3 regions of the Pseudomonas sp. 20-5 genome follow, and region 2 is predicted to be linked to each of the others. Evidence: predicted binding sites of a transcription regulator. Region 2 holds the regulator's gene; each other region holds the start of a gene.
The links. The regulator FliA, encoded in region 2, starts transcription of late flagellar genes. The targets are predictions, from matches to a motif close to CTAAAGTTTNNNNNNNNNNNGCCGNTAA.
Positions count from the first base shown of each region.

Region 1 (10,302 bases), 160 kb from region 2:
GGTGCAAGGCTCCGCCCTGGTGTTCCAGCACAGCGCCCAGCAACGCGGACTGGCGCTGGAATTGCAGATCCAGGCCGGCCTGGAGAATATCGAGGTCTGCGGCGATCCGACGCGGATCCGACAGATCCTGGTGAATCTGCTGGGTAATGCGCTGAAGTTCACCGAGGAAGGCGCCATCCATCTCAGCCTGGAGTGGCAGGCTCTCGATCACGACGTACTGTGGCTGACCTGCGCGGTGCACGACAGCGGCATCGGCATCTCGCCGGAACGCCTGGAACATATGTTCGACGCCTTCCAGCAGGCGGATTCGTCGATTTCCCGACGCTACGGCGGCACCGGGCTCGGCCTGGCGATCGCCAGGACCCTGGCGGAACGGATGGGCGGCACCCTGCAGGCAGAGAGCAAGGAAGGCTCGGGATCGACCTTCACCCTGGAGATTCCGCTGCCCTTCCAGCAGTCGCCGGCGCACCGGCAGCAGGCCGCCGGCGACGCCGCCCCGGTCGCCGCCGGTCAGGAAATCCTCCTGGTCGAGGACAATCCGGTGAACCAGACAGTCATAGAAGCCATGTTGCGCAGCCTCGGCTATCGCGTCACCCTGGTCGCCGACGGTATCCAGGCGGTACGCAGCGCCGAGCGCCAGCGCTACGACGCGATCCTGATGGACTGCCGCCTGCCGGTGCTCGACGGCTACTCGGCGACACGGGAAATCAGGGCCCAGGAGAACGGCCGGCAGGTACCGATCATCGCCCTGACCGCCAACGCCCTGCAGGGCGATCGGGAGAACTGCCTGCAGGCGGGAATGAACGATTACCTGGCCAAGCCATTCAAACGGGCGGAATTGCAACGCATACTGCAACGCTGGATCGGCTCGCAGCCGGAACTCCCCGTGACATCGAACGAAACCGGACGAGGGGAGCCGGAATGATCTACGACAAGGGCGGCAAGCGGACGCGGGAATAAAGTGAACATCTGTTCGCCGGACACTGTGACTTTCACCGCAACGCAACAGTCTATGACTAGGCTGCCGCTGCGACGCCGATACAATAACCCGGCGCGACGGCCGCTGGACGAACCGCCACAACCCTGCAGTTCAGGGATTTTTGAGGAGCTCGCATGACCAAACAACACGCCTTCACCCGAGAAGACCTGCTGCGCTGCAGTCGCGGCGAGCTGTTCGGCCCGGGTAACGCGCAACTTCCCGCCCCCAACATGCTGATGATCGATCGCATCGTTCACATCAGCGATGTCGGCGGCAAGTATGGCAAGGGCGAGCTGGTCGCCGAGCTGGATATCAACCCGGACCTGTGGTTCTTCGCCTGTCACTTCGAAGGCGATCCGGTCATGCCCGGTTGCCTGGGCCTGGATGCCATGTGGCAGCTGGTCGGTTTCTACCTCGGCTGGCAGGGCAACCCCGGCCGCGGCCGCGCCCTGGGTTCGGGCGAAGTGAAGTTCTTCGGTCAGGTTCTGCCGACAGCGAAGAAGGTCACGTATAACATTCATATCAAGCGCACGATCAATCGTTCGCTGGTCCTGGCCATCGCCGACGGCACCGTCAGCGTCGATGGCCGCGAAATCTACAGTGCCGAAGGCCTCCGCGTCGGCCTGTTCACCTCCACTGACAGCTTCTAAGGGTTATCCGCATGCGTCGCGTCGTTATCACCGGTCTGGGCATCGTTTCCTGCCTCGGCAATGACAAAGACACCGTTTCCGCCAACCTCCGTGCGGGTCGGCCCGGCATTCGCTTCAATCCGTCCTACGCCGAGATGGGCCTGCGCAGCCACGTTTCCGGTTCGGTCGACCTGAACCTCGAAGAGCTGATCGATCGCAAGGTCTTCCGCTTCATGGGCGATGCCGCCGCCTACGCCTACCTGGCGATGGAGCAGGCGATCAAGGACTCCGGCCTGACTCCGGAACAGATTTCCAACCCCCGCACCGGCCTGATCGCCGGCTCCGGCGGCGCTTCCACCCTGAACCAGATGGAAGCCATCGACACCCTGCGCGAGAAAGGCGTCAAGCGCATCGGCCCATACCGCGTGACCCGCACCATGGGCAGCACCGTATCGGCCTGCCTGGCCACACCGTTCCAGATCAAGGGCGTCAACTACTCGATCTCCTCCGCCTGCGCCACCAGCGCCCATTGCATCGGCCAGGCCATGGAACAGATCCAGTTGGGCAAGCAGGACGTGGTCTTCGCCGGCGGCGGCGAAGAGGAACACTGGAGCCAGAGCTGCCTGTTCGACGCCATGGGCGCCCTCTCCACCCAGTACAACGACACGCCGGAAAAGGCCTCCCGCGCCTACGACGCCAAGCGTGACGGCTTCGTCATCGCCGGCGGCGGCGGCATGGTGGTGGTCGAGGAGCTGGAGCATGCGCTCAAGCGCGGCGCCAAGATCTACGCCGAGATCGTCGGCTACGGCGCCACCTCCGACGGCTACGACATGGTCGCCCCGAGCGGCGAAGGCGCGATCCGCTGCATGCAGCAGGCGCTGGCCACCGTCGACGCGCCGATCGACTACCTGAACACCCACGGCACTTCCACCCCGGTCGGCGACGTCGCCGAGATCCGAGGCGTGCGCGAAGTGTTCGGTGACAAGGCGCCGGCCATCAGCTCGACGAAGAGCCTGTCCGGCCACTCGCTGGGCGCCGCCGGCGTGCACGAGGCGATCTATTGCCTGCTGATGATGGAGGGCGGCTTCATCGCCGGCTCCGCCAACATCGACGAACTCGACCCGGAAGTGGCCGACCTGCCGATTCTCCGCGAGACCCGCGAGAACGCCAAGCTCGATACCGTCATGAGCAACAGCTTCGGCTTCGGCGGCACCAACGCCACCCTGGTCCTCAAGCGCTGGCAGGGTTGATTCCCTCCATCGCCGCATGAAGCGCCCTCCGGGGCGCTTTTTTGTACCCAGCGTTTCTTTACCCGGACTGCATGAACGGGCTAAACCTCCCGCCCTGCCTGCCGATAGTACTGGTCAGCCCCGTCCCTCTTCCTGCCCCCTGGAATCCGCCATCATGTCTTTGCGCAGTATGCCCATCGCGACCCGTGCCGCCCTGAGTTTCGCCCTGATCACCGCTCTGCTGGTCATCACCGGCATCTTTTCCCTGAACCGGATGGGTTCGCTCAACGAAGCCTCTTCGGACATCAGCGACAACTGGCTGCCTAGCGTCCGCGAAAGCGCCGAGTTGAACGTTCTACTCGCCGAACTGCGGCAGGTGCAACTGGCCCATGTGCTGGCGGCGGACGATAGCAGCAAGCGCTTCCTGGAAAGCCGCATGACGGAAATCGGCAAGGAACTGACCGATCGCGAGGGCGCCTACCAACGGCTGATCAGTGGTGCCGACGAGCGCTCGATCTACGAGCGCTACCTGGCTACCCGGCAGACGCTCCTGCAAAGCCAGCAGACCCTGGTGCAGATGTCGCGCAGCAAGCCGCTGGAAGAGACCCGCCAGTACACCGAAAGCACCTTGCTCGACCAGTACCGCGCCACCCAGCAGCAACTGCAGGCGCTGATCGACTTCAACGTCAAGGGCGCCAGCCAGGCCAGCCACACGGCCGATGAGGTCTATGACAGCGCCTTCGCCGCAGTGATCGGCGTACTGCTGGTCGCCGGCCTCGCTACCGTGGTACTGGCCTGGCTGTTCACCCGCAGCATCACCCAACCGATCGGCGAGGCGCTGCGAGTGGCCGAGGTGATCGCTTCCGGCGACCTCACCAGCCGCATCGACACCTCTGGCCGCGACGAACCGGCCAAGCTGCTGGTCGCCCTCCAGGGCATGCAGGCACAACTGCGCCAGACCATCCAGCAGATCGGCAGCTCGGCGACCCAACTGGCCTCCGCCGCGGAGGAACTCAGCGCCGTCACCGAGCAGGGCAACCGCTCGCTGACCCAGCAGAACGACGAAATCCAGATGGCCGCCACCGCGGTCAACGAGATGACCGCCGCCGTCGAGGAAGTGGCGCGCAACGCCAGCTCCACCTCGGACGCCTCGTCCGCCTCCGAGCAATCGGCGCAGAACGGACGCCAGCGGGTACTGGAGACGGTCCAGGCGATCCGCCTGATGAGCGAAGAAGTGGACAATACCTCGGCGCTGGTCGGCGGCCTGGCGGAAAAGGCCCAGGACATTTCCAAGGTCCTCGACGTAATCCGCGGTATCGCCGAACAGACCAATCTCCTGGCGCTCAACGCGGCCATCGAGGCGGCTCGCGCCGGCGAGCAGGGCCGCGGTTTCGCCGTGGTCGCCGACGAGGTTCGCGCCCTCGCCCATCGCACCCAGGAATCCACCCGCGAGATCGAGCAGATGATCGCCAACATCCAGGAAGGCACCGGCGCCGCGGTCGGCGCCATGGACAGCAGCAGCGTACGCGCCCGCAACATGCTGGAGATCGCCGAAGCCGCCGGCCTGGCGCTCAACGAGATCGCGGAGCGGGTCGGCCAGATCAACGAGCGTACCCTGGTGATCGCCAGCGCCTCCGAGCAGCAGGCCCAGGTGGCCCGCGAGGTCGACCGCAACCTGGTGAACATCCGCGACATCTCGCTGCAGACGTCCGCCGGCTCCAACCAGACCGCAGCCGCCAGCCAGGAACTGTCGCAACTGGCCATCGACCTGAACAACATGGTCACCCGCTTCGTCGTCTGACCATGCCGTGCGCCGTCTCACGGCGGCGCACTTCCTCCGGTTGCCCAGCGTGGAGCCCGGGTTTTACCATGAAACCCGATCCTCTCCCCCTCCGGAGCCGCCCAGATGGTCAAGCGCACCAGCCACAAGCAAGCCAGTTGTCCAGTCGCCCGCCCGCTGGACGTGATCGGCGACGGCTGGTCGATGCTCATCGTGCGCGATGCCTTCGAAGGACTGACGCGCTTCGGCGAATTCCAGAAGAGCCTCGGCCTGGCCAAGAACATCCTGGCGGCGCGCCTGCGCAACCTGGTGGAGCACGGCGTGATGGTGGCGGTCCCGGCCGAAAGCGGCAGTCACCAGGAATACCGCCTGACTGACAAGGGACGCGCGCTCTTCCCCCTGCTGGTGGCGATTCGGCAGTGGGGCGAGGACTATTTCTTCGCCCCGGACGAATCCCATGTCCGCCTGGTCGAGCGCGACAGCGGCCAGCCGGTGCCGCGCCTGCAGGTACGCGCCGGCGACGGCAGTCCGCTCGCCGCGGAAGATACCCGGGTCAGCAGGGACTGATCGAAGGACGAACAGGCTACCGTCGGCATCCGTTCGTACGCCGCCCAAACGGCGGATAACCGCAGGCGGTTATCCGCCCTACCGCACGCAGGCAACCCTTGCCCGGTAGAGCGAATGGCGCCCCCGCGTTATCCACGCCACACAAGAAAACCAGCGCTTTGCATGGCTCGCGCTCAGCGCACGTCGAAGGATTTCTCCGCCAGCAGGCGATCGCCCTGGAACACCATCAACCGCCATTCGCCCTTCACCACTTCGTGCGGCTCGGTGAATTCGTAGGCCATGACATCGGTCGGCGCGCCCGGCACCAGCTTCTGCACCACTTCGAACTTGTCATGCCGCTGACCATCCGGAGTGACCACGCCCGGGGTGAGGTAGAGCAGCGTCAAAGGCGTATCGCCTTCCTGCTTGCCGCTGAGTTGATAACGCATGCCGAACTTGGTGCCGAGCTTGGCCGGGACTTCGGTGGTCTGCTGGATGTTCTGCTCGCCACGGGTCAATACCCGTTCGCCGGGCTGGAAATCCTGGTAGCGGCTTTCGAACACGCCATATTCGATGGGGCCGTCGATACGCACCTCGGCCTGCGCCGCCACGGCGACGCCGGCGCCGAGCAGGAAGACGGAACGACTGATGCAAGAACGGATGAAGGACATGACTCACTCCTGGATGGGACTGGCGCGAGCCTATGACGCCGGCATGACAGACTGATGACGAATCCGGGTTATTCGCCTCGCGGATCGGCGGGCTGGCGCGGCAGCACCGCCAGGAAGTTGTCCCGCGCCACCTGGCGAGCGACCTGCTCGGGCAAGGCGTCGAGGAACGGATCGAAGCTCGCCATCAACTCGGGCAGGCTGTCGAACTGGCCGACCACATCGGAACCGAGCATGAAGCGTTGCGGAAACCGCTCGACCAGTGCCAGCCACTGCGGATCGGGCTTGCCCTGCTCGTCCAGCAGGTACGGGCGCAACACCGACCAGGACAGGTCGATGTAGAGGTTCGGGTAGCGCTGTAGCAGACGCCGAAGGGTCGGCAGGAGGAAGTCCAGTTTCTTCTGGTGGCGATGGATCTCCATGCTGGTCCCGGCATGGGCCCAGATGAACCGCACATGCGGGTGATTGCGCAGGGGCTCCTCGATTTCCGCCAGGTACAGCGGGTTGCGTTCGCGCTTGGAAGTGACGTTGGCGTGCAGCAACACCGGCAGGTCGAATTCGGCGGCCAGGTGATAGACCCGCGCCAGCGCCTCGTTGTTGGCCCTCGGCACGTCGCCGTAGGTCAGCGCGGTGAGGTCGTCGTGACGGGTAAAGATCTCGCCGATGCCCTGCCAGAGTCCCGGGTCCAGCTCCAGCATGCGACGGATGTGCGCGTCGGCGTTCTTGTCGGTCGGGTTGAAACCGGTCAGGAACGGATGCACGCGCCGCCGCTGCTCGGCTGGCAGGGATTTCACCGCCGCCGCCACGATCACGTCGGTGGCGCTGTACCAATAGGCTCCGGCATCGTCACCAGCGTAGTAGCGCGGCCGCTTCGGCTCGTCCTCGTGCCATTTCTTGGCGACCGCGACGCCGCTGAGCATCACATGGTCGACCCGGCCTTTGTCCATCGCCTCCAGCAGCCGCGGCATGCCTTCGCTTTCCTGGAAGAAATCCACATAGTGCACGTGAGCGTCGCTGTAGCGATAATCCCTGGCATGGGTCAAGGATGTCACCAGGGACAGGGCGAACAATGTCGAAAACAGGGCACGCGTACGGGGGCCAGCCATGGCATTCCTCCTGATAGGCCTGAGTGAACATAGACCGCTGCCGCTCGGCCAGGGTTCGCCGCTCCGCTGGCTGGCCCTGCTGTTCGGCCTGCTGGCCTGGCATGCCGGGGCTGGCGAACGGGTGATCTATCCGCGCCACTCCGAAGGGCGCAACCCCGAACCCTACGTCGTCGAGCTGCTGCAACTGGCGCTGGCCAGGAGCGGCGGCGACTACCGCCTGGAGCCCAGCGCGCAGCCCATGCCGCAGTCCCGTGCGCAACTGCGCCTGGAGCAGGACGATCCGGGCCTGCAGGTGATGTGGGCGCAGTCCCGCGACGACCTGGAAGAGACCCTGCTGCCGATCCGCATTCCGATCTATCGCGGCCTGATCGGCTGGCGCATCCCCCTGGTCAGCGCCGCCAACAAGGATCTCCTGGCCTCGGCGCGGACCCTCGACGATCTCCGCCGCCTGCGCTTCGGCCAGCGCCAGGACTGGGCCGACACACCGATCCTGCGCGCCAACGGCCTGGAGGTGAAGACCAGCCAGAACTACGAGAGCCTGTTCCGCATGCTCGATGCCGGCCGCTTCGAGGTCTTCCCCCGCGAGGTCGTAGTGATCGACGGAGAACTGGAGGACGCCTCCCGCGCCGGGCTGCACCTGGCGATCGACCAGCACGTGGCCCTGCACTACCCCGCGGCCTTCTATTTCTTCGTTTCGCGTCAACGCCCGGAACTGGCCGAGGCCATTCGCCAGGGCCTGGAGAAGGCGATTGCCGACGGTAGCTTCGAACGGCTGTTCGAGCGACATTTCAAGACGCGGCTGGGCAAGCTTGCCCTTCGGCAGCGGAGAATAATCGAGCTGAAAAACCCCTATCTTCCAGGAAAAACTCCTTTTCAGCGCGAGGCGCTCTGGTACCGGCCGTGAGCTAGAATGAAGCCCTCACGCCACCACCGATGTCCAGCATGTCCCGTAACGCCCCGTACCGCCTCGACGACCAGATCGGCTTCATCCTGCGCCAAGCCAACCAGCGCTATGCGGCGTTGTTCGCCAATGGCATCGGCAACGGCCTGACCCCCACCCAGTGGGCCGCCCTGGTCCGCCTCGGCGAGACCGGACCCTGCCCGCAGAACCAGCTCGGCCGACTCACCGCCATGGACGCCGCGACCATCAAGGGCGTCGTCGAGCGCCTGGACAAACGGGGACTGATCCAGCGCAGCGCCGATCCGGACGACGGCCGGCGCCTGCTGGTCAGTCTCAGTCCTGCCGGACGCGCCGAACTCGAGGCCGGCCTGGCGGCCGCCCGCGAGATCAACCGGCAGGCCTTGGCCCCCCTCTCCCCGCAAGAACAGGAAACCCTGCGCGGGTTGCTCGCTCGCCTGACCTGAGGCCATTGCGGTCTATCCTTTTGTCCGCGTTGCGTCGCCCGGAGCTGCGCCTTTCGTCGTAGCGGCCTGCCATTGACAGTTCGCCGCAGGCGTTCATAACATGTTTGTATACAAACAAATTCCCGCATAGCCGCATGCTACCAGGCACGGCTGACGGGATATCCGCCTGATGAACAGCCATGCCGCCGGCATGGGGAGAAACCGCCATGAGCGATGCCCTTGCCCTGACCGTCAACGGTCAGTCCCTGCGCCTCGATGTCGCCCCCGATACCCCCCTGCTCTATGTCCTGCGCAACGACCTGCAACTGAACGGTCCCAAGTTCGGCTGCGGCCTCGGCGAGTGCGGCGCCTGCACCGTGCTGATGGATGGCGTCGCCACCCGCTCCTGCATCACCCCAGTGGAGGCCGCCGTAGGCCGCCGGGTGGTTACCCTCGAAGGACTCGGCGATGCCGCCCATCCCCATCCGCTGCAACAGGCCTTCATCGACGAACAGGCCGCCCAATGCGGCTACTGCATCAACGGCATGGTGATGACCGCCAAGGCGTTGCTGGATCGCAACCCGAACCCCAGCGACGGCGAGATCCGCCAGGAATTGGCCTACAACCTGTGTCGCTGCGGCACCCATGTGGAGATTCTCAAGGCCGTGCGGCGTGCCGCCGAGAGCCTGAAGGAGCATCAGGAGGAGCACCCGGCATGAGCCTGGCCAATCCCTCGCGACGCGGCTTCCTCAAGGCCGGCGGCCTGCTGCTGGTCACCGTCAACCTGCCCGCCCCGCTGCTCGCCCTTGCCGAGCAGGGCGCCACCGACCTGCCGCTGGACCAGGTCGACTCGTTCATCGCCATTGCCGCGGACGGCAAGGTCACCGCCTTCTGCGGCCACGTCGACCTTGGTACCGGCATCCGCACGGCACTGGCGCAGATCGTCGCCGAAGAGTTGGACGTCGCGTTCGAGCAGGTCGAGATGATCCTCGGCGACACCCGTCGCACACCGGACCAGGGGCCGACCATCGCCAGCGCCAGCATCCAGGTCAGCGCCGTGCCGCTGCGCCAGGCCGCCGCCGAAGCCCGGCGCTTCCTCCTGCGCCAGGCCGGAAGCCATTTCCCGGTGCATCCGGACAGCCTGCGCAGCGAAAACGGCCAGGTCTTCGCCGCCGCCAATCCGCAGCGACGGATCGGCTACGGCGAGTTGCTGCGAGGCCAGCGCTTCAACCTGAACATCGACGGCAAGGCGCCGCTCAAGCCGCGCAGCGAGTACCGTCTGGTCGGCAAGCCGGTGCGTCGGGTGGACATCCCGGCGAAGCTGACCGGTCAACTGACCTATGTCCACGACATGCGCTTGCCCGGCATGCTGCATGGACGAGTGGTACGCCCGCCCTATACCGGCGCGGATGTCAGCGCCCCGCTCGGCAGCGGCCTGCTGGCGGTGGACGAAAGCTCGGTCGCCGGGCTGCCGGGGCTGGTCAAGGTGGTCGTGATCGGCGACTTCGTCGGCGTGGTCTGCGAACGCGAGGAGCAGGCGATCCGCGCCGCGCGCCAGCTCAAGGTGCGCTGGAAGGACTGGCAGGGCCTGCCGCCGCTGGAACCCGACCGGCTCGAGGACACGCTTCGCCGGCATCCGAAGAAGCCACGCACGCTGCACGACTCGCCCGGTCTCGAGCAGCACCTCGCGGGCATCGCCCGGCCGCTGTCGGCCACCTATGTCTGGCCCTACCAGTTGCATGCCTCCATCGGCCCTTCCTGCGCCCTCGCCGAGGTCGATGCGCAGCGCGCTCGCGTCTGGTCCGGCACGCAGAACCCGCACGACCTGCGCAACGACCTGGCCAGGCTGCTGCAGCGCGAGACCGGGGACATCGAGGTGATCCGCATGGAAGCCGCCGGCTGCTACGGACGCAACGGCGCCGACGACGTCAGCGCCGACGCCGTGCTCCTGGCGCAGGCGGTGGGCCGGCCGGTGCGGGTACAACTGATGCGCGAACAGGAACATGGCTGGGAACCGAAAG
Region 1 is NZ_CM165584.1:3,819,742-3,830,043, forward strand. It holds gene AC1RB9_RS17520 (ATP-binding protein) at 1-925, shown strand, start outside; gene fabA (3-hydroxyacyl-[acyl-carrier-protein] dehydratase FabA) at 1,114-1,629, shown strand; gene fabB (beta-ketoacyl-ACP synthase I) at 1,641-2,858, shown strand; gene AC1RB9_RS17535 (methyl-accepting chemotaxis protein) at 3,013-4,638, shown strand; gene bosR (biofilm oxidative stress transcriptional regulator BosR) at 4,744-5,184, shown strand; gene AC1RB9_RS17545 (DUF3859 domain-containing protein) at 5,358-5,834, opposite strand; gene AC1RB9_RS17550 (amidohydrolase family protein) at 5,903-6,937, opposite strand; gene AC1RB9_RS17555 (substrate-binding periplasmic protein) at 6,936-7,841, shown strand; gene AC1RB9_RS17560 (MarR family winged helix-turn-helix transcriptional regulator) at 7,880-8,302, shown strand; gene AC1RB9_RS17565 ((2Fe-2S)-binding protein) at 8,509-9,000, shown strand; gene AC1RB9_RS17570 (xanthine dehydrogenase family protein molybdopterin-binding subunit) at 8,997-10,302, shown strand, end outside.
Region 1: a site for FliA is predicted at 2,939-2,966, ahead of AC1RB9_RS17535 (methyl-accepting chemotaxis protein). Genes of this name have one in related genera too.

Region 2 (10,302 bases):
GGCACGCCTCGACCAGGTGCCGGCCGATGTCGTCGAGCCCGTACACCGCGTCCGCCAGGTTGGCCTTGACCACGGCCATCGGCATCCCGTAGATCACGCAACTGGCCTCGTCCTGCGCCCACACCTGGCTGCCGCCCTGCTTGAGCAGGCGCGCACCCTCGCGCCCGTCGGCGCCCATGCCGGTGAGGACCACCGCCAGGACCTTGTCGTTGTAGGCCTTGGCCGCCGAGCCGAAGGTCACGTCGACGCAGGGCTTGTAGTTCAGGCGTTCGTCGCCGGGGAGGATGCGCACCGTGCCGCGGCCGTCGACCATCATCTGCTTGCCGCCCGGCGCCAGCAGCGCCAGGCCGGGACGCAGGATGTCGCCGTCCTCCGCCTCCTTGACGTTGATCCGGCACAGCTTGTCGAGGCGCTCGGCGAAGGCCTTGGTGAAGGCCGCCGGCATGTGCTGGATCAGTACCAGCGGCGCCGGGAAGTTGGCCGGCAACTGGGTCAGCACCCGCTGCAAGGCAACCGGTCCACCGGTGGAGGTACCGATCGCGACCAGCCGGTAGGCCTTGCGCTTCGGCGCCGCCGAGGTCGACGCCGGGGCCGGCGACGCGCCGGCACCAACACGCGCGCTCGCGCCGACGCTGGAGGACGACGCCGGCGCATGGCTGGACGAGGTGGCCGAAGGCAGCGGCGGCAGGGTGATCGAGCGACGATTGCTACGGGCGATGGTCAGGACCTTCTCGCAGAGCAACTGGCGGACCTTGTCCGGGTTGCGCGAGATGTCCTCGAAATTCTTCGGCAGGTAGTCGACCGCTCCAGCGTCCAGTGCATCCAGGGTCACCCGCGCGCCCTCGTGGGTCAGCGAGGAGAACATCAGGACCGGGGTCGGGCAACGCTGCATGATGTTGCGTACCGCGGTGATGCCGTCCATCAGCGGCATCTCGTAATCCATGGTGATCACATCGGGTCTCAGGGCCAGCGCCTGCTCGATGGCCTCGCGGCCATTGGTGGCGGTGCCGACCACCTGGATCTGTCCATCGGCGGAGAGAATCTCCGAGACACGGCGGCGGAAGAACCCCGAATCGTCCACCACCAGGACTTTGACTGCCATAGCTACTCCTCAGAGGGCGACGCTCCTGCGCCGCCGGAAACCCATACGCGGCGTCAGATGCGCCGTGCGTAACGCTTGAGCATGCTCGGCACATCGAGGATCAGGGCGATGCGCCCGTCCCCGGTGATGGTGGCGCCCGCCATGCCGGGGGTGCCCTGCAACATCTTGCCGAGTGGCTTGATCACCACTTCTTCTTGTCCCACCAACTGGTCGACGACGAAACCGATGCGCTGGGTGCCGACCGACAGGATCACCACGTGCCCCTCACCCTGCTCTTCGTGGGCCGCACTCGGCACCAGCCAGCGCTTGAGATAGAACAGCGGCAAGGCCTTGTCGCGGACGATCACCACTTCCTGGCCATCCACGACATTGGTGCGCGACAGGTCAAGATGGAAGATTTCGTTGACGTTGACCAGCGGGAAGGCGAACGCCTGGCTGCCCAGCATCACCATAAGGGTAGGCATGATCGCCAAAGTCAGCGGCACCTTGATGACGATCTTCGAGCCGGACCCCTTCTGCGAAAACACGTTGACCGTGCCGTTGAGCTGGGAAATCTTGGTCTTCACCACGTCCATGCCGACACCGCGGCCGGACACGTCGGAAATCTCGGTCTTGGTCGAGAAACCCGGGGCGAAAATCAGGTTGTAGCACTCCAGGTCGGTCAGGCGGTCCGCCGCATCGCGCTCCAGCAGGCCCTTCTCCACCGCCTTGTTGCGCAGCACCTCGGCGTCCATGCCCTTGCCGTCGTCGGTGATCATCAGGAGGATGTGGTCACCCTCCTGCTCCGCTGACAGCACCACCTGGCCGACCCGCGGCTTGCCGGCGGCCTCGCGCTCCTCCGGACTCTCGATGCCGTGGTCGACGGCGTTGCGCACCAGGTGCACCAGCGGATCGGCGAGGGCCTCGACCAGGTTCTTGTCGAGGTCGGTCTCTTCGCCCACCAGCTCCAGGTTGATCTCTTTCTTCATGTTCCGCGCCAGGTCGCGAACCAGGCGCGGGAAGCGGCCGAAGACCTTCTTGATCGGCTGCATGCGGGTCTTCATCACCGACATCTGCAGGTCGCCGGTGACCACGTCGAGGTTGGCCACGGCCTTGGCCATGGCCTCGTCGCCACTGTTCAGGCCCAGGCGCACCAGGCGGTTACGCACCAGCACCAGCTCGCCGACCATGTTCATGATCTCGTCGAGACGCGCCGTATCCACCCGCACGGTGGTCTCCGCCTCGCTCGCCGCGGGCCTGTCGGGCGCCGCCGGACGCGCGGCGGCGGCCTTGGCCGGAGCGACCGGTTTCGCCGCGGGACTCTTCGCCGCGATGTTCTTGGCTACCGCCGCGGCGGCCGCCACGGCCTCGGAGGCGCCGTTGAACTTGCCCTTGCCGTGCAGTTCGTCGAGCAGCGACTCGAACTCGTCGTCGCTGATCTCATCGCCGCCCGCGGCGGCCGGCGCCTTGCCCTGCTCCGCCGGCGCAGCCGCTGGAGCCGCGGCAGCCGGTGCGGCGGGTGTGCCGGCGGCTTCCGGGACATCGCCGAACTTGCCCTTGCCGTGCAGTTCGTCGAGCAGCGCCTCGAACTCGTCGTCGCTGATATCGTCACCAGCGGCAGCCGCGGCCGGCTCGACCGCCTTGGCGGGGACTTGCGCAAGCTCGGCCGAGACCGCCGGCGGGACGAACTTGCCCTTGCCGTGCAACTGGTCGAGCAACGCCTCGAACTCGGCGTCGCTGATCTCGTCGCCAGCGGGAGCCGCGGGCGCTTCTGCAACGGCGGAGGCCGGCGCTTCGTCGCCCTGCAGAGCATCCAGCAACTGCTCGAACTCGTCGTCGGTGATATCGCTGGAGGCACTCTGCGCGGGCGCTTCCGGCGGCGCCGCAGGCTCGGCTGGCGGAACGGCCGCCGGTGGCGCTTGCACAGGTTCCGCGGGCTCGGCGCCCTCGGGCTCGGCCAGGCGGGCAAGGGCCGCCAGCAGCTCGGGCGTCGCCGGGGTCGGTTCGGACTGCTCGCGCACCTGGTCGAACATCGCGTTGACCGTATCCAGCGCCTGCAGCACCACATCCATCAGTTCGGAGCTGACGCGCCGCTCGCCCTTGCGCAGGATATCGAAGACGTTTTCCGCAATGTGGCAGCATTCCACCAGCGCGTTCAGCTGGAGGAAGCCGGCACCGCCCTTGACCGTATGGAACCCACGGAAAATGGCATTGAGCAGGTCCATATCGTCCGGCCGGCTCTCCAGCTCGACCAGTTGCTCGGACAATTGCTCGAGAATCTCGCCGGCCTCAACCAGGAAGTCCTGGAGGATTTCTTCATCGGCGTCGAAGCTCATTCGGCTGCTCCCAGAGACGTGTTACTCGAAAGGATCGGCAGGACCGCTGTCCTGCCGGAAATACCGGCCCGGCTTTCCGGACCGACTTCAGCCCGCCCGCCGGGATCACCGGCATGACGAAGGCTGTGCCAGCAGCCCGCGGATGCCAGCGTTCAATGCTTACTTAACGGCAGCGATGCCGCAGTCTTGAGCCGGGCGGGTCAGAAACCCAGGCTGGACAGCAGATCGTCCACGTCATCCTGCCCGGACACCACATCCTCTCGTTTTTCCGCGGCGACCTGCGGCCCCTCGCCCTTGGCCGAACGCTCCAGCGCGGCCTGGTGGCGCATGCTCACGTGGTCGTGCTCGATTCCGGCGTAACGGTCCACCTGGCCGGCCATCCAGACCAGCTTCACGAGGTTGCTCTCGACCTCGGTGACCAGCTTGGTGACACGCTTGATCACCTGGCCGGTCAGGTCCTGGTAATCCTGCGCCAGCAGGATGTCATTGAGCTGCGAGGACAACTGGCCGGCGTTCTCGCCGCTGCGCACGAGGAACTGTTCGATGCGCTTGGCCAGCTCGCGGAAGCCGTCAGCGTCGATTTCCCGGCGCATGAAGCGTTGCCACTCCTGGTGCAGCTCCCGCGAATCGTCGCCCAACTGGTTGACCAGCGGGGCGCTCTGCTCCACCAGGTCCATGGTCCGGTTGGCGGCCTTCTCGGTCATTTCCACCACGTAGGAAAGACGATCGGTGGCATCGGCGATCTGCGACATTTCCTGCGCGTGGGGGGAATGCGGGTCGATCTGGAAATCGACGATGGCGTTGTGCAGTTCGCGGGTCAGCTTGCCCACTTCCTGGTAGAGGCCACGGTCCCTGGCCTGGCTGAGCTCCTGGATCAATTGCACCGCCTGCTGGAAGTGCCCCCGTTCGAGACAGTCCACCAGTTCGCGCGCATGTTTTTTCAGGGTCGATTCGAATTCGTCGCCCGTGGAATCGTTACCAAGCACCATGACACCCTCTTGGCCGGCTTCAGCCGTTGACCCGCTCGAAAATCTTCTCGATCTTTTCCTTCAGGACCTGAGCGGTGAAGGGTTTGACCACATAGCCGTTGACCCCGGCCTGGGCAGCTTCGATGATCTGGTCGCGTTTGGCCTCGGCGGTGACCATCAGCACCGGCAGGTGCTTGAGGCGCTCGTCGGCGCGAACCGCGCGCAGCAGATCGATGCCGGTCATGCCCGGCATGTTCCAGTCGGTGACGAGAAAGTCGAAATTGCCGCTGTGCAGCATCGGCAGCGCCGTGGTGCCGTCGTCGGCCTCGGCGGTATTGGTGAAGCCCAAGTCCCGCAAGAGGTTCTTGATGATGCGTCTCATCGTGGAAAAGTCGTCCACGATGAGAATTTTCATGTTCTTGTCCAAGTAAACCTCCGTACAGACCAGAGCGCGCCCCAGGGGACGCGCCACACATTCTTTTGCGTTAACGGTTACAAGCTGCGGTCGAGGCCGGTTCAGGCCGACCGCCAATCGGCCAGGCGCGCGCGCAAACGCGCGGCGCACTGGCTGTGCAACTGGCTGACCCGCGATTCGCTGACGCCCAGTACCTCGCCGATCTCCTTGAGGTTGAGTTCCTCGTCGTAATACAACGCCAGCACCAGGCGCTCGCGCTCCGGCAACTTGGCGATGGCATCCGCCAGGGCCGCCTGGAAACGTTCGTCGAGCAGGCCGTGGATCGGTTCGTTGTGACTGAGGCTGGTGTCTTCCGGCAATCCATGTTCGCCGTCCTGCAACAGGTCGTCGAAGCTGTACAGACGGCTGCCCTGCGTGTCGCTGAGGATGCCGTAGTAATCTTCGAGGCTCAATTGGAGTTCGGCAGCAACTTCGTGATCTTTAGCGTCGCGTCCGGTTCTCGCCTCGATCGCGCGGATCGCGTCGGTCACCATGCGCGTGTTGCGGTGCACCGAACGCGGCGCCCAGTCGCCCTTGCGGACCTCGTCGAGCATGGCCCCGCGGATGCGGATGCCGGCATAGGTCTCGAAGCTGGCGCCCTTGCCGGCGTCGTATTTCTTCGCGGCCTCGAGCAGGCCGATCATGCCGGCCTGCATCAGGTCCTCCACCTGCACGCTGGCCGGCAGGCGGCCGAGCAGGTGATAGGCGATGCGCTTGACCAGTGGTGCGTAACGCTGGATCAGTTGCTCCTGGGAGTTCTGCGCTTGCGCCTTGCTATACATACGCACTCCAGAGGCCGCTGTCATACGGCCGAACCTGTCGCGGGGTGTTGGACCAGTCGTTCGACGAAGAACTCCAGGTGCCCGCGCGGGTTGGCCGGCAGCGGCCAGCTATCGACCTTCTGCGCGACCGCCTTGAAGGCCAGGGACGCCTTCGAGCGGGGGAATGCCTCGTATACGGCTCGCTGTTTCTGCACGGCCTTGCGTACCGACTCGTCGTAAGGGATGACACCTACATACTGTAGTGCGACGTCGAGGAAACGGTCAGTGACCTTGGTCAGTTTGGCGAACAGGTTGCGTCCTTCCTGCGGGCTGTGGGCCATGTTGGCCAGGACCCGGAAGCGGGTCATGCCGTGGTCGCGGTTGAGCAGTTTGATCAGGGCGTAGGCATCGGTGATCGAGGTCGGCTCGTCGCAGACGACCAGCAGCACCTCCTGCGCGGCGCGGACGAAACTGACCACCGAATCGCCGATCCCGGCGGCAGTGTCGACGACCAGGACATCGAGGTTGTCGCTGATATCGCTGAACGCCTGGATCAGCCCCGCATGCTGCATCGGCGAGAGGTGCACCATGCTCTGCGTGCCGGAGGCCGCGGGAACGATGCGCACGCCACCGGGACCGAGGAGGAGGACATCGCGCAGTTCGCAGCGTCCCTCGATCACGTCGGCCAGGGTGCGCTTGGGCGTGAGTCCCAGCAGGACGTCGACGTTGGCCAGGCCGAGGTCGGCATCCAGCAGCATGACGCGACGGCCGAGATCGGCCAGAGCCAGTGCCAGGTTCACCGACACATTGGTCTTGCCGACGCCGCCCTTGCCGCCAGTTACTGCGATCACCTGTACGGGATGCATGCTACCCATCTGCTTCATACCTTGTGTTGTCGTCTTCCCGGAACGCCCCTTCCAGCGCTCTCCGGTATTGGCGGGAACGATGCGCCATCGCTCCCGGCCCGGCGGAAGCCACCTTCGCTTCCGTCACCCGCGCCACGCGCGGTTCTTCCCACGTCCTCAGCCGGCACGCCGCGCCGGTTGCTGGTAGAGCCCGGCGAACATCTCGGCCATGGCGTCCTCGCTGGGCTCTTCCGGTGCCTGCAGGCTCACCGCCCGGCTGACCAGTTGGTGACTGCGCGCCACCTGCAGGTCGTCCGGAATCCGCGGCCCATCCGCCAGATAGGCTACCGGGAGACGCTGGGCGATAGCCAGCGCCATCGATTCACCGAGGCTGCCCGCCTCGTCCAGCTTAGTCAGGATGCAACCCGCCAGCCCGCAGTGCCGATAGGTCTGGTAGGCCGACTTGAGCACCTGGCTCTGGCTGGTGGTGGCCATCACCAGGTAATTCTTCACGTTCAGGCTCGGCGACGCCAGTGCCTCGAGCTGCATGCGCAATGCCGGGTCGCTGGCCGGCAGGCCGGCGGTATCGATCAGCACCATGCGCTTGCGCGCCAGCGGCGCCAGGGCCTGGATCAGCGACTGGCCGGGATCGACCAGGGTCACCGGTACGTTGAGGATCCGACCGAGGGTCTTGATCTGCTCCTGGGCGCCGATCCGGTAGCTGTCCATGCTCACCAGCGCCAGGCTCTGGGCGCCGTACTTGAGGACGTAGCGCGCGGCCATCTTCGCCAGGGTGGTGGTCTTGCCGGCGCCTGCCGGGCCGACCAGGGCCAGTACGCCGCCCGCGTCGAGCGGGTCCTGCTCGGGGGTCTGCACGGCACGCGACAGGTGCGCCAACAGCATGCGCCAGGCCTGGCGCGTATCGCCCACCGCGGCGACCCGCTCCAGCAACGGCTTGCTCAGCTCCGCCGGCAAGCCCATGCGCTGCAGGCGCCGCCAGAGATTGGCCTGCTGCGGACGCTGGTGCTGCAACTGGCCCCAGGCGATGGAACCCAGTTGTACCTCGATCAGCTCGCGCAGGCCGTTCAGTTCGAAACGCATTGCCTCGAGGGTCTGGCCGCCCGCCTGGGGCTTGGCCTGCGCCGCCGTCATGGACTCGGCCAGGGTCGGACGCGCCGGCTTCTCCTCGGCGAACAATTGACGGTCCTTGCGCTGGTTTTCCGCCGGACGCGCCGTCAACTCGGCGCGCGCCTCGGCGATCCGCGCCTGGGTCTTGCGCAGCTCCACTTCCAGCGCCGGGTTGGGCTTGCTCGGCGCCGGCGGGGCCTGGTAATCCAGCGCCGCGGTCAGCTCGATGCCGCCGGCGACCCGGCGGTTGCCGAGAATCGCGGCGTCCGGACCCAGTTCGTCGCGGACCAGTTTCATGGCCTGGCGCATATCGGCGGCGAAGAAGCGTTTGACTTGCATTGCCCGAACCCCTCAGTTCAGTAGTCTTGCCGGCAACCTCAGGTTGCCCGGTGTGCCAGCCCTGGAGCCGGCGCAGCCCTCGTTCAGTTCTGTCCCACCGTCGCGACGATGGTGACTTGCTTGTTGTCCGGGATTTCCTGGTAGGCCAGCACATGCATGCTGGGCACCGCCATCCGCGCGAAGCGCGACATCATCGAGCGGATCGGTCCGGCAACCAGCAGGATCGCCGGCTTACCGAGCATCTCCTGGCGTTGCGCGCTCTCGATCAGCGAGCGTTGCAGCTTCTCGGCCATCCCCGGCTCCAGCAACATGCCGTCCTCGGAGCCTTGTCCGGCCTTCTGCATGCTGTTCAGCAAAATCTGTTCCAACCTCGGCTCGAGCGTGATCACAGGCAGCTCCGGCTCAAGCCCGACAATGCTTTGCACGATTGCGCGGGACAACGCGACGCGAACCGCGGCGACCATCGCGCCGGGATCTTGACTCCGTGGAGCGACGTTGGCGATGGCCTCGGCGATGGTACGGATGTCGCGCACCGGCACCTGCTCCTGGAGCAGCGCCTGCAGGACCTTGAGCAGGGTGGACAGGGAAATCAGCCCCGGCACCAGCTCTTCCGCCAGCTTCGGCGAGCTGCGCGCGAGCAATTGCAGGAGCTGTTGCACTTCTTCATGGCCCAGCAGCTCGTGGGCGTGCTTGTGCAGCACCTGGTTCAGGTGAGTGGCGACCACGGTGCTCGCATCCACCACGGTGTAGCCCAGCGACTGCGCCTGGTCGCGCTGGCCGGGCTCGATCCATACCGCCTCCAGGCCGAAGGCCGGGTCCTTGCCGGCGATGCCGTTGAGGCTGCCGAATACCTGGCCGGGGTTGATCGCCAGCTCGCGATCGGGATAGATCTCCGCTTCGGCCACGCTGACCCCCATCAGGGTCAGACGGTAGGCGTTGGGCAGCAGGTCGAGGTTGTCGCGGATGTGCACCGAGGGCATCAGGAAGCCCAGCTCCTGGGACAGCTTCTTGCGTACGCCCTTGATCCGCGCCAGCAGTTGCCCGCCCTGGTTGCGGTCGACCAGCGGGATCAGCCGGTAGCCGACTTCCAGGCCGACCATGTCCACCGGGGTGACGTCGTCCCAACCCAGTTCCTTGACCTCCTGGGCGCGCTGCGCCGGCAGCAGCTCCTGCTGGCGCTGCACCTCCTGCTCGGCGACCTGCTTGGCCTTGTTCTGCCGGTGCCAGATCCAGTAGGCGGCAGCACCGGCCAGGGCGCCGAGGCCGATGAAGGAAACATGCGGCATGCCCGGCACGGCGCCCATGGCGATCAGGATCGCCGCGGAAATCGCCAGCGCCTTGGGCGAGGCGAACATCTGCCGGTTGACCTGCTGGCCCATGTCCTCGGAACTGGAGACCCGCGTCACCATGATCGCCGCCGCAGTCGACAGCAGCAGCGACGGCAGTTGTGCCACCAGGCCGTCACCGATGGTCAGCAGGGCGTAGACCTTGCCGGCGTCGCCGAAGGACATCGAATGCTGGATCATGCCGATGGCGACGCCGCCGATCAGGTTGATGAAGAGAATCAGCAGGCCGGCGATGGCGTCGCCGCGGACGAACTTGCTGGCACCGTCCATCGAACCGTAGAAGTCGGCCTCCTGGGCCACCTCGCTGCGGCGCTTCTTGGCTTCCTCCTGCTCGATCAGGCCGGCGTTGAGGTCGGCGTCGATGGCCATCTGCTTGCCGGGCATGGCATCCAGGGTGAAGCGCGCGCTGACTTCGGAAATCCGCCCGGCGCCCTTGGTCACCACCACGAAGTTGATGATCATGAGGATCGCGAACACCACCACCCCGACCACGTAGTTGCCGCCGATCACCACTTCGCCGAAGGCCTGGATCACCTTGCCTGCGGCGCCATGGCCGTCGTGGCCGTGGAGCAGCACCACGCGGGTCGAGGCAACGTTCAGCGCCAGGCGCAACAGGGTCGCCACCAGCAGGATGGTCGGGAACACGGCGAAGTCCAGCGGCCGCAGGGCGTACACGCAGACCAGCAGGACGACGATGGACAGGGCGATGTTGAAGGTGAACAGCACGTCCAGCAGGAATGGCGGGATCGGCAGGGTCATCATCGCCAGCATGGCCAGCAGCAGGACCGGCACGCCGAGGCTGCCGCGCCCCAGTCCCGCCAGGTTGCTGCGCACATTGCTGATCAGTTGCGTGCGATCCACTCTCGACTCCCCTGCCCTGCGTATGGCGCCCGTAGGTGGGCGCCGAACAAACTTTTGACGCCGGAATGCGCGTCGGGCGGGTCATTGCAGGAACCGTTCCAACTTTTCAATTCATTGATTGAAAAGGGTTTTCGCCAATCACCAACTACCGGAGGCGCCACCGCCGCCACTCGAGCCTCCGCC
Region 2 is NZ_CM165584.1:3,983,886-3,994,187, forward strand. It holds gene AC1RB9_RS18305 (protein-glutamate methylesterase/protein-glutamine glutaminase) at 1-1,102, opposite strand, end outside; gene AC1RB9_RS18310 (chemotaxis protein CheA) at 1,156-3,417, opposite strand; gene AC1RB9_RS18315 (protein phosphatase CheZ) at 3,618-4,406, opposite strand; gene AC1RB9_RS18320 (chemotaxis response regulator CheY) at 4,426-4,800, opposite strand; gene fliA (RNA polymerase sigma factor FliA) at 4,902-5,645, opposite strand; gene fleN (flagellar synthesis regulator FleN) at 5,642-6,484, opposite strand; gene flhF (flagellar biosynthesis GTPase FlhF) at 6,623-7,912, opposite strand; gene flhA (flagellar biosynthesis protein FlhA) at 7,996-10,119, opposite strand; gene AC1RB9_RS18345 (TPM domain-containing protein) at 10,258-10,302, opposite strand, start outside.

Region 3 (10,302 bases), 400 kb from region 2:
ACGAGGTGCAGCTGGTGCGCCAGCATCTGTGGTATCGCGCGCAGGTACTGGGGGAGAGGGCATGAAGCAGGCGATCATCGTCGGGGAAGGGCGCGCGCTCGAACGGGCGGACAGTACCGCGCGGGCACGGGGACTGGAACACCGGGTCCTGGAGCTGAATGCTGCGGATCGACACAACTTCGATATTGCGCCTCTGCTCGAACGCTATCCCGCTGCGGAAAGCGAAGTATTCGTGGCGCTGGACGAGCGGGCGGTGAACTACGCCCGCCACAAGCTCATCGCGGACATCCGCCTGGCGGGCTACCGGCTATTCGATATCGTCTCGCCTCAGGCCATCGTCGGCGAAGGCGTGCGACTGCTGGGCAACGTGTTCGTCGGCGCCGGTTGCGTGCTCGCCGGTCGTGCCCGCATCGGCACTGGCAGTTGGCTGGAGCTGCAGGTCCTGGTGGAGGAGGACTGCCGGGTCGGAACCTGTAGCACGCTGCTCGCTGGCGTGCAGTTGGGACGGCGAGTGGAGATCGGCCAGGGCAGCACGCTGGGTGCGGGCAGCGTCGCGCTCGCCGACACCCGGGTGGGGCGACACTGCGAATGGTTGTTGCCGGGCAGGCTTCCCCGGGAACTGCCTAATTACTCCTTTTACGATGAACTCATGCCCGATGGGGCACGCATCCTATGAGCGGGGAGCTGTCGATGATGGCGGGAAACGATATGACGCAGGCGGACTTCCTTTCGCGATGCGAACGGAGCGGATATCTATTGGTGTTGGTGCCTAGTTCCTATCTTGGAGGGGTGTTCCGCTCACAGGTGGTTGCCGGTTTGTCGCAGCGTCTGCCTGGGGTTCGCCTGATTGCTGTGGACGATGTGCTTTTCGCCAGCAATAGCGTTCCCGATGGTTTCGACCAAGTGATTCCTACCGCCCAGTTGAAGGAACCATGCCACGCAGGGAAACCCGCGGTGAATTGTGCCTATTCGCTGCCTACCTGGCTGACGCTGGATCACCTGGCGAAGACTGCGCAATGCATCACCCTCGATCTGCCCGAGCTTCTCTACCTGCTGGATATTCCTTTGGTCTACCAGACCGGCGCGCTGACTCGCGAATTGGCGATGCAGTATCACGCCGAGTTCGTCTCGCTGCGCGAGCGCCTGGCCGACGAGCGAAGCCGGAAGACCCTGGAAGCCATCATGCGCCTGCGTTTGGACGGCAACCGCGCTGCGTTGCTGGACGTGTTGTGTCCGGGAGAGCAGGAATACTTTTCCCTGTACCGGGGCCCCGAGCATCCGATCGTCTTGCGAAGCGACGAGCATTACGTGGATATCGGTGCCTACGATGGCGATACGGTGAAGAAGTTCATGCTGGCGGCTCGTCATGAATATGCTTCGATCCATGCCTTCGAGCCTGATCCGGCGAATTACCGGCTCATGCATGCGTCGCTTGCTGGAAGTGTCGGTCTCCATCTGCATAACCAGGCGGTGTCCGATACCGGCGGCCATCTCGCATTCGCAGCCCACGGTACCATGGGAAGCAGGGTCGAGATAGACGGCACCGTGCAGGTGCCGTGCGTGCGGCTCGACGATGTCCTCGATGTCATGACCTTGCTGAAAATGGATGTGGAAGGCCATGAGGCACGGGTTCTGCGGGGGGCCGCGCGGCTGATCGACGAGTGCCGGCCGCGCATGGCCATCACCTGTTACCACCATGTGCAGGACCTGCTGGACATCGTCGCCGCGATCGACGGGATCGCTGCGGGAGCCCGGCTGCGCCTGCGCCATTACTCGCTGTATTTCTACGACACGATTCTCTATGTCGACTGGCCCGATGCTCTTCGTGAAGGGCGCTGACGCGCTCGTCGGAGCAGATGCTCCGCCGCGGGGAGTCGAGACCGGGAGCGGCGACACGAAGGGCCATGGCCCGGCCCTTCCGATCACCATGCGCTGCACCAATTACTCAGGAATGGCTCAATGAGCGCGAACGTTCGTGTCAGCATCGTCATGCCGACCTACAAGCTGGAGTACTTCGAGGACGCCCTCGACAGCGTGCTCGGGCAGACCTATCCGGCCCTGGAGCTGATCATCTGCGACGACAGCAGCGACGAGCGGGTCGCCACGCTGGTCGAGCAGAAGCGCGCCTCCGCGGCGTTCCCGATCCGCTACTTCCGTAACGAGACGCGCCTCGGCGAGCTGGGCAGCACGGCGAAAGGCATCCGCCTGGCGGAGGGCGAGTACGTCAAGTTTCTCCACGACGACGACGTGTTGCTTCCCGAATGCGTCGAGGCGTTGGTGGGAGCGATGGAGCGCGAGCCGAACGTGGTCCTGGCCTCGTCGCGGCGGTTGCGTATCGACGAGGAAGGGCAGCCGCTGCCGGACATCCTGGCGACCTGCTTCCCGTTCGCCGGCGACGTCCTGATCGACGGTCGCGAGCTGGTCTCGTTCCTCGCCGACCACACCATCAACTTCATCGGCGAACCCAGTTGCCTGATGGCCCGGCGCGATGCGCTGCTGCAGATCTGCGAGCGCCTGATGATGCTCAACGGCCGGGCCATCGACTGGATCGGCGACCTGGCCATGTGTGCGCAGTTGCTACAGCGTGGCGACCTGGCGTTCCTGTCGCGGCCGCTGACCCGTTTCCGCGTCTCCCGCCAGCAGTTCAGCCAGATCGGGCGCGACCAGCCCGGTATCGGCGAGCAGGGCCATGCCGACTTCCGCCTGGCTATCCGCGAACTGGGTTGGTATCGCCAGGCCGGCGACAACCGCTTCGTCCGGGTGGCACCGATCACCCGCCTGGACGCCCGTGTCTTCAAGCCGGTCAACCTGCTCGCCGCGCTGAGGCGGGCGGCGGGCTTCGGTAGCGTCACGCTGTCGACCTGGCTGGAGGCGCGGCGGCCGGATGCGGTGCAGAAGGTGCTGATCGATCGATTCCTGCAGGAGCAGGGTGGTGGGCCGCGCTTCGCGGTGCTGGTGCTCGATGCCCACGGCGATACCGAGGCCGTGGAGCGTACCCTGCAGAGCCTGGAGCACGTCAATTTGTATCCACGTGTCGAGAGCCACCTGTTCGCGCCGCTGGGCACGAGTCCGCGGAACGGAGCGATGCTCTTCGATCCAGAGGTGGGGCCGGTGCCGACGATCAACCAGGCGCTTGCCCGGCTTGATACCGACTGGTTGCTCCTGGTCGAAGCGGGTGTCGAATTCGCTGTCAGCGGCCTGCTGGTGGCGGCGCTGGACCTGCTGGCGGCACCGGAGAGCTGCCAGGCGGTGTACGCCGACGAACTCATGCGCCTGGATGACGGCGAGCTGGGCGCGGCGTTGCGCCCGGACCTGAATCTCGACCTTCTGCTCAGTTTCCCCGCCGGGCTGTCCCGGCACTGGTTGTTCCGCCGCGAGCCGCTGCTTGCCACGGGCGGATTCGACGAGACCGCCGGCGAGGCTTTCGAGCTGGCCTACCAGTTGCGTCTCGTCGAGCAGCGGGGCCTGGGCTGTATCGGACACATCAGCGAGCCACTGCTGTCTGGCCCAGCGCTGCGCCTGCAGGACAGCACCGCCGAGCGTGCGGCGATCGAAGGCCACCTGCGTGCCCGTGGCTACGCGCAGGCGACAGTCGGAAGCCGGCTGCCGGGGCGCTACGAGCTGGACTACGGCCACGCCGGGCAACCGCCGGTCAGCATCCTGGTGCTGGCCGGGGAGCGCCTGGCGCAGCTCCAGCGTTGCGTAGAAACCGTGCTGGAGAATACCGCCTATCCCAACTACGAGATCCTTCTGCTGGAACAGGGTGGCGAAGCGGCCGACGTTCGCGAATGGCTGCTCGCCGTCGAAGGCATGGGTGTCGAGCAGGTGCGGGTGCTGCGAGGCGATGGGCAGTTGTCCCGTGGGGCTCTGCGCAACCTGGCGGCGTCCCGGGCGCGCGGCGAATTCCTGCTCTGGCTCGATGCCGGCAGCGGCATCCTCGACAAGGACTGGCTGCAGCAGTTACTCAACCATGGCCAGCGTCCGGAAGTCGGCGCGGTAGGCGCCAAGCTCCTGGCGGCGGACGGACGGGTCTGCCACGCCGGCTGGCTGCTCGGCTTGTGCGGACCGGCCGGGCGGGCCTTCGAAGGGCGTTCGCACGAGGACGCCGGTTACCTGCAGCGCCTGCAGGTGGACCAGAACTACTCGGCGGTGGCTGGCGAATGCCTGTTGATGCGCCGCGAGTTGTTCCTCGAATTGGGCGGTTTCGACGAGGCGCTGACGCGCTGGGACGATGTCGACATCTGCCTGCGGGCGGTCCAGGCGGGCTACCTGAACGTATGGACGCCGCGTGCGCGGCTGTTGCTCGATGCGCCTGCCACGACGGCGGCGAGCGTCGAGGAAGAAGATGCGCTGTACGCGCGCTGGCTACCGTTGTTGGCACGCGATCCCGCCTATAACCCGGGCTTTTCGTTGCAGGCCGAAGGCGGTTTCAAGCTGGCCGACCCGCAGCTGGCCTGGCGCCCGTTGCAGGGGTGGCGGCCCTTGCCCACTGTCCTGGCGCACCCCGCCGACCTGTTCGGCTGCGGCCATTACCGGGTGATCCAGCCGTTCAGCGCGTTGCGCGAGTCGGCATCCATCGATGGCGCGCTGTCGATCGGCCTGATGCACGTGGCCGATCTGGAGCGCTACGACCCGGACGTACTGGTGCTGCAGCGCCAGGTCGGCGAGGAGCGTCTCGAGGCCATGCGGCGGATGCAGGCGTTCTCGCGGGCCTTCAAGGTCTACGAGCTGGACGACTATCTGCCCAACGTGCCCCTCAAGAGCGCCCATCGCCAGCACCTGCCGAAGGACATTTTGCGCACGTTGCGTCGCGGGCTGGGTTACGTCGACCGCTTCGTGGTGTCGACGCCGGCCCTGGCAGAGGCCTTCGCCGGTCTCCACCCGGATATCCGGGTGATCGAGAACCGCCTGCCGGTGGGGTGGTGGCAGGGGCTGCGGGCGCAGCGGCGGCGCGGCGAGCGGCCACGTGTCGGTTGGGCGGGCGGCTCGAGCCATACCGGCGACCTGGAACTGATCGCCGATGTGGTCCGGGAACTGGCCGACGAAGTCGACTGGGTGTTCTTCGGCATGTGCCCGCCGTCCATCCGTCCCTTCGTCAGGGAAGTGCATGCGGGGGTGCCTATCGAACGCTATCCGCGGGCATTGGCGGCTCTCGATCTCGACCTGGCGCTAGCGCCGGTGGAGCAGAACCTGTTCAACGAGTGCAAGAGCAATCTGCGCCTGCTGGAATACGGCGCCTGCGGTTTCCCGGTGGTCTGCAGCGACGTGCGCTGCTACCAGGACGATCTGCCGGTGACGCGGGTGAAGAACCGTTTCCGCGACTGGGTGGAGGCGATCCGCATGCATACCCGCGACCTGGATGCCGCAGCCAGGGCAGGGGATAACCTGCGCGAACGGGTGCTGGCGGATTGGATGCTCGACGGCGAGCGTTTGCGCGCCTGGTATCGTGCCTGGATGCCGGACTGAGCGGCCGGCGGGGCTTTCCGTCGCTGTCCGCAGCGCTCGGGAGGCCTTGCGCGAACCCCTCCGACGGGGCCGATGCATGAAAAACGAGGATGGTCAAAAAAAAACCTAAAGCTCCCCAGGGAAGCGCCGATAAAGATCACGAATGCGAACTTTAGGGGTGCCTGGGCGATGCCCACCCGAGGTCGCAAGCTCAGGCAAACATATCGTCCTTGGAGGGCATCAAGATGGCCTTGACCGTCAACACCAACATCGCTTCGCTGAACACTCAGCGGAACCTGAACAACTCTTCCGCGTCGCTGAACACTTCGCTGCAGCGTCTGTCCACCGGTTCGCGCATCAACAGCGCCAAGGACGACGCCGCCGGCCTGCAGATCGCCAACCGTCTGACCAGCCAGGTCAACGGCCTGAACGTGGCTACCAAGAACGCCAACGACGGTATCTCCCTGGCGCAGACCGCTGAAGGCGCCCTGCAGCAGTCGACCAACATCCTGCAGCGTATGCGTGACCTGTCCCTGCAGTCGGCCAACGGCTCCAACAGCGACTCCGAGCGTACCGCTCTGAACGGCGAAGTGAAGCAACTGCAGAAAGAACTGGATCGTATCAGCAACACCACCACCTTCGGTGGCCGCAAGCTGCTCGACGGTTCCTTCGGCGTCGCCAGCTTCCAGGTGGGTTCGGCCGCCAACGAAATCATCAGCGTCGGCATCGACGAGATGAGCGCAGAGTCGCTGAACGGCACCTACTTCAAGGCTGACGGCGGCGGCGCGGTCACTGCTGCAACCGCTTCGGGCACCGTCGACATCGCGATCGGCATCACCGGCGGCAGCGCCGTGAACGTCAAGGTCGACATGAAGGGCAACGAAACCGCCGAGCAGGCGGCTGCCAAGATCGCCGCTGCGGTCAACGACGCCAACGTCGGCATCGGTGCCTTCACCGACGGCGCGCAGATCAGCTACGTGTCCAAGGCTAGTGCGGATGGTACTACCAGTGCGGTTTCCGGCGTAGCCATCACCGACACCGGCAGCACCGGCGCAGGCACCGCGGCAGGCACCACGACGTTCACCGAGGCTAACGACACCGTCGCCAAGATCGACATCTCCACCGCGAAGGGCGCTCAGTCCGCCGTGCTGGTGATCGACGAGGCGATCAAGCAGATCGACGCCCAGCGTGCCGACCTCGGTGCGGTGCAGAACCGCTTCGACAACACCATCAACAACCTGAAGAACATCGGTGAGAACGTATCGGCTGCTCGCGGCCGGATCGAAGACACCGACTTCGCAGCCGAAACCGCCAACCTGACCAAGAACCAAGTGCTGCAACAAGCCGGCACCGCGATCCTGGCTCAGGCCAACCAGCTGCCGCAGTCGGTTCTGAGCCTGCTGCGCTAAGCTTCGGCGAGGTCAAGGTGAAGTCACGAGGGGGAGCGCTGGCGCGCTTCCCCTCGTATCTCATTGAGAGGTAGCGACGATGGACGTCAGCAATGTCAACAATTCGACGGCTGCTCCGGTAATCCGGCTGTTCGGCTCGGCGTCTTCTTCCGATGGCGCACGCCCGGCCGGCCAGGCCGGCGAGGCGGCCGCCAGCGCAAGCGCGCAACGGACGGGCGACGTCAGGATGGGCGACAAGGAGCAACGCGCTGCGGTCGAGGAGGCGGTTTCCTCCATCGAGAAGTTCACCCAGAGCATCCGTCGTGATCTGAGTTTCAGCCTGGACGACTCCACGGGGCGGGTAGTGGTCAAGGTGACCGATTCGACTTCCGGAGAAGTCATCCGGCAAATCCCTTCCGAAGAGGCCCTGCGCCTGGCAGAGCGACTGGACGAAGCGCGCAGCCTGCTGTTCAAGGCGGAAGCCTGAGCGGAATTGGCACGTCTTTTGAGTGTCTGTTGGAATTGGAAGGACAAAGCGTCAATGAGCTGACGAGGTGAAGCAAGATGGCGAACAGTACGACGATCAACGGCTACAACTCGGGCCTTGATATCAAGAACATCGTTTCCACCCTGGTGGCGGCCGAGAAGGCGCCGAAGGAGGCGCAGCTCAAGCGTCTGGAAAGCGACACCACCGCCAAGTTCACCGGCATCGGCCAGCTCAAGAGCGCGATCTCCGACCTGCAGACCATCCTCAAGGAGCTGAACAAGCCCGAGCTGTTCCAGAAGCGCTCGGCGAGCACCAGCGACGAGAAGTTCGCCACCGCCACCGCCACCAAGGACGCCCTGCCGGGTATCTACAAGCTCGAAGTGACCCAGCTGGCCAGCGTCAGCAAGGTGGCCACCGCGTCGTTTGCCGATGGCTACAAGACCACTTCCGGCGGAACCCTGACCATCAAGCAGGGTGCCGACGATGCCGGTGTCACGGTAAACGTCGCGGCGGGCGCGACCCTCGCCGAAGTGCGCGACTCGCTCAACGCGCAGCTGAAGGACAAGGGCATTACCGCCAACATCGTCAACAACCCTGGAGACGGAACCTCGCGACTGGTCTTCACCGGCAAGGATTCCGGCGCCGGCAAGGACGTGTTCGTCCAGGGCAGTTCCGGCCTGGAGAACTTCAACATCGGCAGCGTCGGCGCCGATGGCAAGCTGACCCTGTCCCAGTTGGACGGTAGCTCCTCCAGCAGCAGCGGCTATATCACCCAGGCGAAGAATGCCAAGTTCAGCATCGACGGCCTGACCCTGGAAAGTCCGACCAATACGGTCGACAAGGTCATCAACGGCGTCACCTTCGAGCTGAAGACGGTCACCGACACCAACAAGCCGATCACCATCTCGGTCGAGCAGGACCGTGGCGGCGTCAAGGACAACATCAAGAAGTTCGTCGAGGCCTACAACAAGCTGGTCGGCGTGACTTCGGAACTGACCGGCGTGACCAAGGTGGGCGACGACAAGGCTCCCGTGGTCGGTGCCTTGGTCGGTGACAGCAGCGTGCGCAACCTGCTCACCACCATGCGCAACGAGATGGTCCAGCCGGGGCAAGGTACCGATGTTCGCATGCTCGCCGACATGGGTATCACCACCAAGAAAGACGGCACCCTGGAAATCGACGACAAGAAACTCGACAAGGTTCTGAAGGACAAGTTCGAGTCGGTTTCTGCTCTGTTCACCGGCGATACCGGCCTGATGAAGCGTCTCGACGACAAGCTCACGCCTTACACCCAGACCGGCGGTGTGCTCCAGCAGCGCCTGGATGGATTGCAGGACACCATCAAGTCGGTGGATACCCAGCGCGAAGCGCTCAATCGCCGGGTCGAGCAGTTGCAGGATCGTTTGCTCAAGCAGTTCACCGCCATGGACCAGTTGATCGGCCAGCTCAACCAGACCAGCGGACGCATGGCCCAGGCTCTTAGCAGCCTGCCTGGCCTTGTGAAGAAAAGCTGATGTCGCGTCCTATCGATACCTACCGGCAGGTAGGCAGCGCACAGGACGTCCCGCCCTACCAGGTGGTCAAGCTGCTGCTGGACGGCGCGCTCGAACGCATCGCCCTGGCCCGGCGCGCGGTGCTGGAGCGCAACCCGGCGCTGCGCGGCGAAGCGGTAGGCACCACGTTGTCGATCATCGGCGCCTTGCAGGCTGGCCTCGATCACCAGCAGGGCGGCGAGATAGCCGGCAATCTGGATGCGTTGTACGATTACATGACCCGCCGCCTGGCTGGTGTCGCGCTGGACGACACACCGCGTCCGCTGGACGAGGTCGAGGCGCTGCTGGGCCAGATCAAGCAGGCCTGGGATGCCATTGGCAGCGCCGAAGCGCAGGGCGAAGACAGCGAACGGCGCTAAAGAATCGCGGTAGCCGACCGATATAGAGCGTATCAGTCACCGAACAAGGCAACCGTCGATGAACGCAATGGCAGCCATGCGGCAATACCAGAATGTCAGTACCCAGGCTCAGGCTATCGATGCCAGCCCGCATCGCCTGATCCAGATGCTGATGGAAGGCGGCCTGACCCGGATGGCGCAGGCCCGCGGAGCCCTGGAGCGCGGCGAAGTGGCGCTGAAGGGCGAGCTGATCGGCAAGGCCATCGCCATCGTCGGTGGCCTGCGCGAAGGGCTCGACTTCGAGGCGGGCGGCGAGCTGGCAGCCAACCTCGACCGCCTTTACGCCTACATGTCGATGCGCCTGACGGAAGCCAACTTGAAGAACGACGCGGGCAAGCTCGAGGAAGTTTCCGAGCTGTTGCGCAACATCAAATCCGGTTGGGATGCGATTGCCCCCTGAGAGGCATCCCCAGAGGGACCAAGCAATGAGTGCAGCTGTACAGATCCTTGAAGAAACCGGTAGCGCCCTGCGCGTTGCCCTGGCCAGCCAGAACTGGGAGGCCATCGGTGAACTCGACCAGCGTTGCCGCCAGGCCGTCGACGAGGCGATGCTCGATGTACAGGACGAAGCCACCTTGCGGGCGCGGATGGAAGAGCTGCTGGCGCTGTATCGCGAGCTGATCGATGTCTGTCAGGGCGAGCAGCGCAAGCTGGCCACCGATCTGATCCAGCTGAACCAGTCGAAGCAAGGCGCCAAGGTCTACCAGATGTTCGGATAAGTTTTTCATGGCTTTGTGCCGTTACTTTGGCGCAAGGCTTTTCGGAAAAATTTACATATCCCCCAAAACCCCTGCCAGTACTGCTTTCCATGCGGTCTGTAGGGGTTTTTTATTGCCTCTCCCTGTCGGAAACAGCAAAAAAAACACGCCATAAAATTGACTAATCGTTCACATTTGACTTAACTAGTGGCCAAATGCTGGCTGCTTATTAGAAATAGGCATTAGTCCCAGCCCTCTTTCGGGTCGAGCGAGACCCATTCGATGCAAGGCAGCTGATCAAAATGTGGCGCGAAACCAAACTCTTGCTGATTG
Region 3 is NZ_CM165584.1:4,381,488-4,391,789, reverse strand. It holds gene AC1RB9_RS20185 (aromatic ring-hydroxylating oxygenase subunit alpha) at 1-65, shown strand, start outside; gene AC1RB9_RS20180 (LbetaH domain-containing protein) at 62-676, shown strand; gene AC1RB9_RS20175 (FkbM family methyltransferase) at 673-1,839, shown strand; gene AC1RB9_RS20170 (glycosyltransferase) at 1,960-5,466, shown strand; gene AC1RB9_RS20165 (flagellin) at 5,691-6,854, shown strand; gene AC1RB9_RS20160 (flagellar protein FlaG) at 6,934-7,320, shown strand; gene fliD (flagellar filament capping protein FliD) at 7,398-8,834, shown strand; gene fliS (flagellar export chaperone FliS) at 8,834-9,232, shown strand; gene fliS (flagellar export chaperone FliS) at 9,291-9,671, shown strand; gene AC1RB9_RS20140 (flagellar protein FliT) at 9,697-9,990, shown strand; gene fleQ (transcriptional regulator FleQ) at 10,272-10,302, shown strand, end outside.
Region 3: a site for FliA is predicted at 5,572-5,599, ahead of AC1RB9_RS20165 (flagellin). Genes of this name have one in related genera too.